Regions from separate parts of the Romboutsia sp. LXY-2 genome, predicted to be linked through region 1. Evidence: riboswitches for the same ligand, from Rfam matches in the RefSeq annotation. Region 1 holds a riboswitch; the other holds the start of a gene.

Region 1 (5,537 bases):
ATATTGTTTTTTATTTATTTTATCAGGATTGAAAATATTTAAACCATTTATACCCCCAAAGAATAGTTCTCCTCTTTCACTTTTTAAATATGCTTTTCCATTAAACTCATTACTTTGTAAGCCATCATTTACATTAAGGTTAATGAATGTATTAGACTCTATATCTAACATTGAAATTCCATAATTAGTACTCATCCATAGATTACCACAGTTATCTATTAATACTCCATAAATGTTGTTATTACTTAATCCATCATTTTTTGTGTAAGATATAACATCTTTTGTACCTTTATTAAATTTTACCAATCCATAGCTTGTTCCTACCCAAATATTACCACGTTTATCTTCTGTAATACATCTTATAGAATTCATATTGCTATTACTTTCCATATTCAATTCATCACCACTATAAACTCTAACGCTACCCTCTTTAGCATCAATACGAATTAGACCTCCTCCTAAGAAAGTACCAATCCAATAATTACCTTCTTTATCTTCATAAATGTCTTCTATATATGTATCGCTTATATTGTGTTTTGAAAATAAATATGATAGGTTCATAATTGTATTATCTTCTGTATTTAGTATACTTAAGCCATCTGGAGTTCCAATCCATAAAAATCCTTTGCTGTCTAAATAATAAACTTTTTATGTTGTGTCCTGCAAGATTATCTTCGATAGTATATACCTTTATGCTCATGTCTTCTTTATTTATTTCATTCAGGCCTTCTTTAGTACCTACCCATATTTTATTGCCTTTTCCAGTAATGACCTTTATCTTATTACTACTTAAATCGTATTCGCTATCACCCTTAAAAATGCGCTTCACTTCGTTATTTGCTCTATCAATAATGTTTAATCCATTACTTTGTGTTCCAACCCAAACTAAGCCTTCTTCATCCTCATATATACCATGAATTGTATTGTCACTTAGTGAATTATCATCAAAAGGATCATTTTTATAATGCTCTATATTGTTATTGGGATCAAATACACTAACTCCAGAATAAGTTCCTGCCCATATCAATCCACTTTTATCCTCTATAACAGTATATACAAAATCATTAACTAAACTATTATGATCATAAGATTTGTTTTTATATGTATAAAATGTATTTTCTTTATAAATATATTTTGATAAACCTTGTTCTGTACCTAACCATATATTACCATTTTTATCTTGATACATATTTTTCACATGGTTTGATGGAAGTGAATGTTCATTATCTTTTTCATTAGTAAAATGTTCTACATCATTATTATCAATATTAATTTTTTTTACTCCATCCGCACGAGTAGATGCCCATACATAACCATACTCGTCTGATAAAATATAGTATACTTCCTGGTCAATATAATATTTTTCTATTTTATTATTTTTAATATCAATTTTATTCAGACCTGATTTTGTTCCTATCCATATATTCCCGTTATTGTCTTGCGCAATAGACTTAATATATTGGCTAGTTAAATGATTATCGTCATTTAATACTCTTTCAAAACTATCTTTTTTTTCATTATAAATATTTAATCCATCTGCTGTACCTACAAGTATTTTTCCATCTTTTGTTACTAAAGTTGTGTTTACAAAATCATTAGATAAATTACCTTTGTCCTTATCTGAAAAATAAGTACTTATGCTCCAATCATCAATATTAATTTTGGTTATTCCGTTGACTGTAGATACCCATAGATTTTTTTATCATCTTCTATAATGTTTAGAATATAATTATCTGATATTTTATTATTTTCTTCATCGCTCTTAAATATTTTTATTTTACTCCCATTATATCTATTTAAACCATCATTAGATCCCAACCATATATATCCTTTGCTATCCTGGTAAATAGCTTGAATAGTAGATTGAGATAAACCATCATTGATAGTAATATTATTAAAATTAGTACTGTGTTGAGCATAAGAAATATTTGTATATGTTAATACAATACTTAATGAAAATATTATTGAAACTAGCGTCTTAATAAGATTAGACATAATTCCCCCTTAAATTGCATTTTTTACTATTATTTCATTTTTATTATACTATACTTGTTTGTTAATAACTACACAAAAGTAACTATATCCACACTCTTAGCTATTATTAAGCCATATATTTCATTTATAATTTATGGTAAATAATCCCTTAAAACCACCGTATTACTGCCTTTTTAACTAAATATATAAATTATATAATACACTAAAATTTTTTCACAATAAAAAGAAACTGAGAAATTTATCTCTCTCAGTTTCCTTTTGTTGTATTTATAATTATCAACAAGTTATATTGTCTATTTATAAAAGAGCTTTACTAGCCTCATTTAATGCCTGTTCTAAATCATATATTAAGTCATCTAAATCTTCTATACCTACAGAAACTCTAATCATATCAGGACTCACTCCTGCTAATTGTTGTTCTTCTTCATTTAACTGCGCATGCGTTGTACTTGCTGGATGTATAACTAAAGACTTTGCGTCTGCCACATTTGCAAGATGTGAGAAAATCTTTAGTGACTCTATAAATATCTTCCCAGCTTCAATTCCTCCTTTAATTCCAAATGTAAAAATTGAACCTGGACCCTTGGGGCAATATTTTTTGCTTAATTCATAATATTTGTTTCCCTCTAATCCGGGATAATTCACCCAGCTAACACTTGGATGATTACATAAATATTCTACAATCTTTTTTGTATTATATATGTGTCTGTCAACTCGTAAAGATAGTGTCTCTAGCCCTTGAATTAGTAAGAAAGAATTAAATGGACTTATACAAGCTCCTGTGTCTCTAAGGAGCTGAACTCTCAATTTAGTTATGTAAGCCGCCCTTCCTACATTTTTTGTGTAACTTATACCATGATAACTTGGATCTGGCTCTGTTAATACACTAAACTTTTGGCTTTTTTCCCAATCAAAATTACCGGAGTCAACTACAACTCCACCTATAGAGGTTCCATGACCCCCGATAAACTTTGTTGCCGAATGTATTACTATGTCTGCTCCAAACTCAAAAGGCCTAACAACATATGGTGTTCCAAATGTATTATCAACTATTAAAGGTATGTTATTTTCATGAGCAATTTTTGATATTGATTCAATATCAGAAACATTTATTACAGGATTTCCTATTGTTTCTATATATAGTGCTTTAGTATTTTCATTTATTGCTTTCCTAAAATTTTCAGGGTTATCAGAATCTACAAAAGTAGTATTTATACCTAGCCTTGGTAAAGTTGTAGAAAATAAGTTAAATGTTCCTCCATATAATGTGCTTGATGATACTATCTCATCTCCTGCTTGTAGAATATTTAATATAGCATAAGTAATAGCCGCTGAGCCTGATGCCACTGCTACTGCACCTACTCCACCCTCTAATAAAGCTAGTCTTTTTTCTAATACATCCGTAGTAGGATTCATAATTCTTGTATAAATATTGCCATCTTCTTTAAGTGAAAATAAATTTGCTCCATGTTCTACACTATTGAAAACATATGATGTTGTCTGATAAATTGGAAGTGCTCTTGAACCTGTAGTTGGATCTGGGCTTTGGCCACCATGTACTTGTAGTGTATCAAATTTTAATCTTCTATCCCCCATAATTTTCCCCCATTTTATTTTATAAAATAAATAAAAGCCATCATTATCAATCGATAAAAGAGGGCTTTTTATTTTAGCTTACTCTCTTATCTTTCTTATGAGAAATTCATAAGTAGGATTTAGCACCATGTAATAAATACTGGTTGCTGGGCTTCATAGGGCCTATCCCTCCACCTCTCTTAATAAGATTTCGTAATTTTATTTATTTTTATTAATTTATTGTAGTTTAGTATAATTTCAATTTCAATAATAAAAATACATTTTCCTAAATAATTATTTTTTTTAATTTAAATTATATTATTTGATTACTATGGTTGTATTGGTTGGTATATTCTCAAACATCCATTTTGCGTTACTAGTGGCTAATCTAATACATCCATGACTAATTGCTTCACCTAATCGGTCATCAGTTACATATTCTTCAGTTGAATTATATATTACTGAGTGATAATAATACTCATCTGTAATATGTGTTGCATATTTTGCAAGTGCACTACCATCAATTATTGCTGGATATTTCTCACCAGTTGCAAATACACCTGTTATTGTTGGAGTAGATGGTTTTCCAACAGTACTACTCCATTTGTATTTCATTTCCCAATCATTATCATTTTTTTCGTATATATATGTTGCCCTTTCTTTAATTGACGTTATAACTAAATAATCAGTACTACTAATAATATTATTCTCATTTACAAATTCAGTCATCTTTGAGTTAAATTTTGAATAGTTTAAATTCTTGTTATCTCTATAAACGTTAGATTTATTCATCTAATCCACCCCTTTTAATTCTAAAACAGGTACATATAACCTATTATTACTATGGATACATCTGCTATAATATGGATCGCCCATGAATTCAAAAAATTTTCAGATTTAGTATCCACATAATTAAATATTATTCCTGTAACGAATAATCCTACCAAGCATAATAAAAATATTTCAATTCTAAACCAACCTCTAAAAATACCTATATGGTATAAACTAAATAATCCTGCTGAAAAAATATATGCAAACCTTTTATATCCCATCTTATATAGATTTAAAAATATAAAACCTCTAAAAAAGAATTCTTCTAAAAATGAATTTCCAAAGCTGAAATAAGTAGTTACAAGAAGATAGTTTGCAGCTGTAATCTTTGACTTAGCTTCTAATTCTAAAAAAATAACATCCAGGTTAATCAACTTCTTAAATAATAAAAATGCTCCTATTAATATTGCTCCAGCAACTATCCCTAGACCTATCCCCATTCCTATTGTTTTTTTATCAACAAATTTTAAATTTAATCCTTCTTTAAAAGATGTCTTCTTAACTCCCTTAATCAAAATTATCTGACTTAGTGTAAACAATATTATTTTGCTAATTGTCTTAGTCAAATAATCAGCTAAAAAAACTTGTTCTATGACAAATAGCATCCCTGCGCACAGTATTGCGCTTAACACAATATAATTTCTAATAAATTCTTTGTTTTTGTAATCAGTATTTTCAGTTATATTATTCATTCATAATCTCTCCTATTTTAAGCTAATATTTTAACCTATTTTATTAAGTAAAATTTATATCCTAAATTTAATTCTATTTTTAATAATTATATCCTTTTTAACTTGTTATGGATATATTATTAAAGAAATTTCAAATATTTTTTTGATATAGGTAGCATAATAACTTTGAGGTGATTTTTATATGAAAAAGAAATTATTTATTTGTTTATTAAGTTCTTTATTTATTATGGCACAGTGCATAGGATCCTTAGCTTGTTCTAATCTTCCAGAAGCAAAGTTTAAAGTGGAACCTTTACCTTATGCTTACGATGCGCTTGAGCCTTACATAGATAAAGAAACGATGAAACTACATCATGATAAGCATTATCAGGCTTATGTTGATAAGTTAAATGCAGCTATATTAAAGCATCCTGAATTATATTATTCAAGTCTAGAAGATTTATT
Region 2 (5,537 bases), on a different contig from region 1:
GGTCATCGGAAATATTAGAAGCTTTAGAAGAATGTGTTCATCAAATAGTTTTATCAGCTCACACAGTGCTTGAAAAGACACCACCAGAATTAGCAGCAGATATTAGTGACACTGGTATAATAATGACAGGTGGAGGTTCTTTATTATACGGGTTAGATAAGAGAATAGAAGAAAGTACAGGAATCAAGGTTTTATTAGCTAATGAACCTTTATCTTGTGTTGCAAAAGGAACTGGAAGTGCATTAGGTTCTCTAGATCTACTTGAAACGGGTGGAACATTTAAAAGAAGAAGAAAATAATATAAAAAAAGTCCTATTTTTATAGGACTTTTTTTATATAATGAAGGAGAGTAAGTTAATAAATAGTCTGACATTGTATTTTGATTTAGAATCTTAAGTAGCAAGCAGTAAAGATAAGGCTATAGTTTCTGCTAATTCTAGAATGAAACTAAGTCTTACATTATTAAATGAAAATTTATTATTTTCATCAATCTTATCTACTATGCCTACAATTGAATAGTTACCTATTTGAGGGAGTTTCTTGCCCACACCTTTTCCAGGCAGAATAGGGCCTTTTCTTATTTGTATATTGCCTATATTATTTTTTGATCCTAAACAGGCATCTATAGCCAAGAAGTTACCATTAGTATGAGTGTCTTTAATATAGTCTATAGATTCATATATATTTAAAGCATGAATAGGGTTATCTAGTGTACCGTAAACAGGATATTTAAAATCACTATTTTTTAACATGGTCCCAACTAAAGGTCCTAGAGCATCACCTATAGCTCGATCTGTTCCTATACAAACAACTACAGTATTTTCATCGATTATATCTTTAAGTGTCAAGCTTAACGCTTGAACCACATTTTCTTTTTTATAATTTATCTTGGCTAAATACATAGGAACACCCCCTTCAAGAAAATATATGAAATCACAGTATAAAAAAGAACCATATTTAATATGCGTTAAAATAATACCTGTACTTAGATTTTAATTTTTATGATAATTAATATTTATGCTTAGTAAAAATGACTATTAAATTTAAATATATACATAAAAAATCAATAAAGCCTTACTGTAAAACTGAGAATTATATTTATATTTATGTAGGGTATACTCTTTATAGAACTTAAAGTATTGAATGATTTGAGGTATATATGTAATAAGAAATAAGAAAAATAAATAGGTATTGACATGTAAATAAAAAAATAGTAACATAGATTTTAGTGATAAACAAAATAGAATATAAATCTTGATTACCTTATCAAGAGTGGCGGAGGGACAGGCCCTGTGAAGCCCAGCAACCACCCATATTTGGGAAAAGGTGCTAAATCCTACAAGATGAAAATCTTGAGAGATGAGGTTAGTTAATTAATATAAATATACTATGCTAATTAACCTCTTCTTAAAGTAGAAGAGGTTTTTTTATTTGTATAAGAAAATTAAGTACTCTTAACATAAGGTAAAATATAGATTATTAAATTATTTATATATTTAGGAGGAAAATATTATGGCAAGACATTTATTTACGTCAGAATCAGTTACAGAAGGTCATCCAGATAAAATATGTGACCAAATATCAGATGCAATATTAGATGCATTATTAACAAACGATCCATCAGCAAGAGTTGCTTGCGAGACTACAGTTACTACAGGATTAGTACTTGTAGCAGGTGAAATAAGTACTAATACTTATGTAGATATACCAAAGTTAGTTAGAGAAACTGTAAGAGAGATAGGATATGATAGAGCGAAGTATGGATTTGACTGTGACACATGTGCAGTAATAACTTCTATAGATGAGCAATCTGGAGATATAGCAATGGGAGTTGACGAAGCTTTAGAAAATAGAAGCGGTGAACAAACAGAAGATGAAATAGAAAAAGTAGGAGCTGGAGACCAAGGTATAATGTTCGGATTCGCATGTAATGAAACTCCGGAATTAATGCCTCTTCCAATATCTTTAGCTCATAAATTAGCAAGAAGATTAACAGAAGTTAGAAAGAATGGAACGCTAGAATACTTAAGACCAGATGGAAAGACTCAAGTTACAGTTGAATACGATGGAAACAAAGTAGTTAGAGTTCATACAATACTTATATCAACTCAACACGGAGAAGAAGTTGATAATGAAACAATAAGAAGAGACTTAATAGAGCATGTAATAAAAGCTGTTATACCTTGCGAATTACTTGATGAAGAAACTATAATATACATCAACCCAACAGGAAGATTCGTTGTAGGTGGACCACAAGGAGATACAGGTCTTACTGGAAGAAAAATAATAATAGATACTTACGGAGGATACTCTAGACATGGTGGAGGAGCATTCTCAGGAAAAGATCCAACAAAGGTTGATAGATCAGCAGCTTACGCTGCAAGATATGTAGCGAAAAACATAGTTGCTGCAGGACTTGCAGATAAGTGTGAAATAGAATTAGCTTACGCAATAGGTGTAGCTAAGCCATTATCTATATTTATAGATACTTTTGGAACAGGAAAGGTTTCAGAAGAATTATTAGTAGAATTAGTAAATAAAAACTTTGATTTAAGACCAGGTGCAATAATAAGAGACTTAGACTTAAGAAAGCCTATGTACAAAAATGTTGCTGCTTACGGACACTTTGGAAGAACTGATATAGACTTACCATGGGAAAGAACTGATAAAGCAGAAACATTAAAAAAAGAAGCACTAGGACAATAATTTTTTAAGAGGCTGAATTTTTTCAGCCTCTTTATTTTATTGCTTATAAAATGTATAATAATTACAAATTAAGAGTAATAATATAGAAGCATTATTTGTTTGTAGGAGAATATATATGGAAAGAATTGAAGGAATGATAAGTGATATAGTATTTAAAAATGAAGATAACGGATATACTATAGCTCATTTAGCAAATTCTAAGGATGAAGTTGTCATTGTAGGATGTATGCCAACATTATCAGTAGGAGAAAGTATAGAGGTAGAAGGTAAATGGATAAACCATAAAGTTTATGGGACGCAGTTTGAAGTTAATAAATTCATGCCAGTAACGCCAACTTCATTAGAAGGAATTTATGTTTATTTATCATCTGGAATGATACATGGAATAGGCGAGAAAATGGCAAAGAGGATAGTAGATAAGTTTGGAGTAAATACCCTAGACATAATACAAAATCAGCCAGAAAGACTAGAAGAAGTTGAAGGTATAGGAAATAAGAAAGTAAAGCAAATTGTTAAGAGCTATGAAGAAAATAGGGAACTTAGGAATATAATTATTGAGCTATCACCATATGGTATAACTCCTAATTATTGTTTGAAAATATATAAAAAATATAAAAATAAAGCTATAGATGTAATAAGTAAAAACCCATATAAACTAGCAGAAGATATAAGGGGAATTGGTTTTAAAATAGCTGACAATATAGCAAATAAAATTGGAATAGATAAATATTCTAAAGACAGAATCTCGCAAGGTATTTTATTTACTTTAAGCCAATCTTTAAGCAATGGACACACATATTTACCTAAAAACATACTGATCCAAGACGCATCAAAATTATTAGAAGTAGAAGCTCCTATAATAGAAGAATGTATTATGGGATTAGCCTATGATCAAAAAATTCATATAGAAAAAAAAGGCAATGAAATACTAACATATTTATTACCGTATTATATGTCTGAGAATGGAGTTTGCAAACAAATAATTAAGTTGTCACAATGTGAAATAGATGATTTGAATATAGATATAGACGAAGAAATTAGAAGAGTTGAAAAAGAAGAAGATATTAAACTAGCACAAAATCAAGCTTTAGCTGTAAAGGAAGCTATAAATAGTGGTGTAGTAGTTATAACCGGTGGTCCTGGTACAGGTAAGACAACTACAATAAATACAATTATTAAGATTTTTGAAAATAATGATAAAGAGGTACTTTTAGCAGCTCCAACAGGAAGGGCGGCTAAAAGGATGAGTGAAACATCTCAAAAAGAAGCAAAAACTATACACAGACTTCTTGAGATGGGATATGCAACAGATAGTGAAGAATTGTCTTTTTTAAAGGATGAAGAAGATCCTATTAAAGCAGATGTAGTAATTGTAGATGAAGTATCTATGGTAGATATATTACTTATGTATAGTTTGCTGAGAGCTATAAAGCCTGGGACTAGGGTAATATTAGTTGGAGATAGTGATCAGCTTCCATCAGTAGGCGCAGGAAATGTACTTAAGGATATTATTGATTCAAATATAATAAAAGTAGTTAGGTTAAATGAGATATTCAGACAAGCTCAAGAGAGTATGATAGTTGTCAATGCACATAGAATTAATAGCGGTCAACCTCTTCATTTAAATACAAAGGGAAAAGATTTCTTCTTTATAAGAAAATCTACCAATGAAGAAATCATGGAGGAGATAATAGGATTAGTAAATGAAAGGCTACCTAAATTTTATAAAGTAGATAAGCTTAAAGATATTCAAATACTAGCTTCCATGAGAAAAGGAGATTTAGGTGTCACTAACTTAAATAATGAATTACAAAAGCATCTTAACCAACCTGGAAAATTTAAGGTAGAGGAAACTTTCGCAAAAAGAATATTTAGGGTTGGCGATAAGGTTATGCAAATAAAAAATAACTACACTAAAAAATGGGAAAATGAAGACAAGTCAGAAAGTGGAGAAGGTATATACAATGGTGATATTGGATATATCTATCATATAGACAAAGACAAGAGAACAGTGTATGTGCTATTTGATGGAACTAAAATAGTATCTTATGGGTATGATGAACTAGACGAATTAGATCATAGTTTTTGTACCACAATACACAAGAGCCAAGGTAGTGAGTTTCCTGTAGTTGTTATACCAATAACTTGGGCTCCACCAATGCTGTTAAGCCGTAATTTATTATATACAGCTGTAACAAGAGCAAAAAAACTAGTTGTACTAGTAGGAGATGTAAAGTACTTAGAGTATATGATTAAAAATAATAGAACAAATGACAGATATTCCAATTTAGCATATAAACTTAATAAATTTAAAGAGGAAGGATTGTTATTAAAATAAAAAAAGTCATTAGTGAACTTATAGATTTTATCTATCCCGAAAATATAAGCTGTATAATTTGTGATAAACCGATTAAAAAGATAAATACTTATTCTATGTGCAAAAGCTGTTTTGAGGAGTTACATTTTATTAAGGATGGTTGTGTTAAGTGCGGAAAGCCAATAATTAATAATATTTTAGAAGAACAGCATATAGAAGGATGTAATTATTGCTTAAAGAAAAACTTTTATTTTGATAAAGCTATATCTTGTATCGAATACAACGATATAAGTAAAAGGATAATATTAGGTTTAAAATATAATAATAAAACCTATATGAGTAGGTATATTGCATCTATAATATATGAAAAATTAAGCATAGAGTATATTAAATTTGATTATATATTATTTGTACCACTACATAAGAAAAGACTTAGAAAAAGAGGCTTTAATCAAGCACAAAAAATAGCTAGGTATTTGAGTGAATTAACAGATATAGAAGTTATTGATTGTAT

The links. Region 1 has a riboswitch for S-adenosylmethionine ahead of ACI48P_RS05745 (O-acetylhomoserine aminocarboxypropyltransferase/cysteine synthase family protein). Riboswitches for the same ligand answer to the same signal wherever they lie in the genome.
Region 2: linked by a shared signal. The riboswitch ahead of metK (methionine adenosyltransferase) and the one ahead of ACI48P_RS05745 (O-acetylhomoserine aminocarboxypropyltransferase/cysteine synthase family protein) in region 1 are both predicted to bind S-adenosylmethionine.

What each region holds. Positions count from the first base shown of each region.
Region 1 is NZ_JBKFGI010000003.1:16,241-21,777, reverse strand. Features, by position in the region: gene ACI48P_RS05760 (sensor histidine kinase) at 1-561, opposite strand, end outside; gene ACI48P_RS05755 (ligand-binding sensor domain-containing protein) at 569-1,189, opposite strand; gene ACI48P_RS05750 (two-component regulator propeller domain-containing protein) at 1,666-1,995, opposite strand; gene ACI48P_RS05745 (O-acetylhomoserine aminocarboxypropyltransferase/cysteine synthase family protein) at 2,293-3,591, opposite strand; SAM riboswitch class I at 3,675-3,780, opposite strand; gene ACI48P_RS05740 (L,D-transpeptidase) at 3,889-4,362, opposite strand; gene ACI48P_RS05735 (CPBP family intramembrane glutamic endopeptidase) at 4,383-5,093, opposite strand; gene ACI48P_RS05730 (superoxide dismutase) at 5,275-5,537, shown strand, end outside.
Region 2 is NZ_JBKFGI010000015.1:102,103-107,639, reverse strand. Features, by position in the region: gene mreB (rod shape-determining protein MreB) at 1-299, shown strand, start outside; gene yyaC (spore protease YyaC) at 393-902, opposite strand; SAM riboswitch class I at 1,261-1,366, shown strand; gene metK (methionine adenosyltransferase) at 1,513-2,706, shown strand; gene recD2 (SF1B family DNA helicase RecD2) at 2,822-5,044, shown strand; gene ACI48P_RS19380 (ComF family protein) at 5,029-5,537, shown strand, end outside.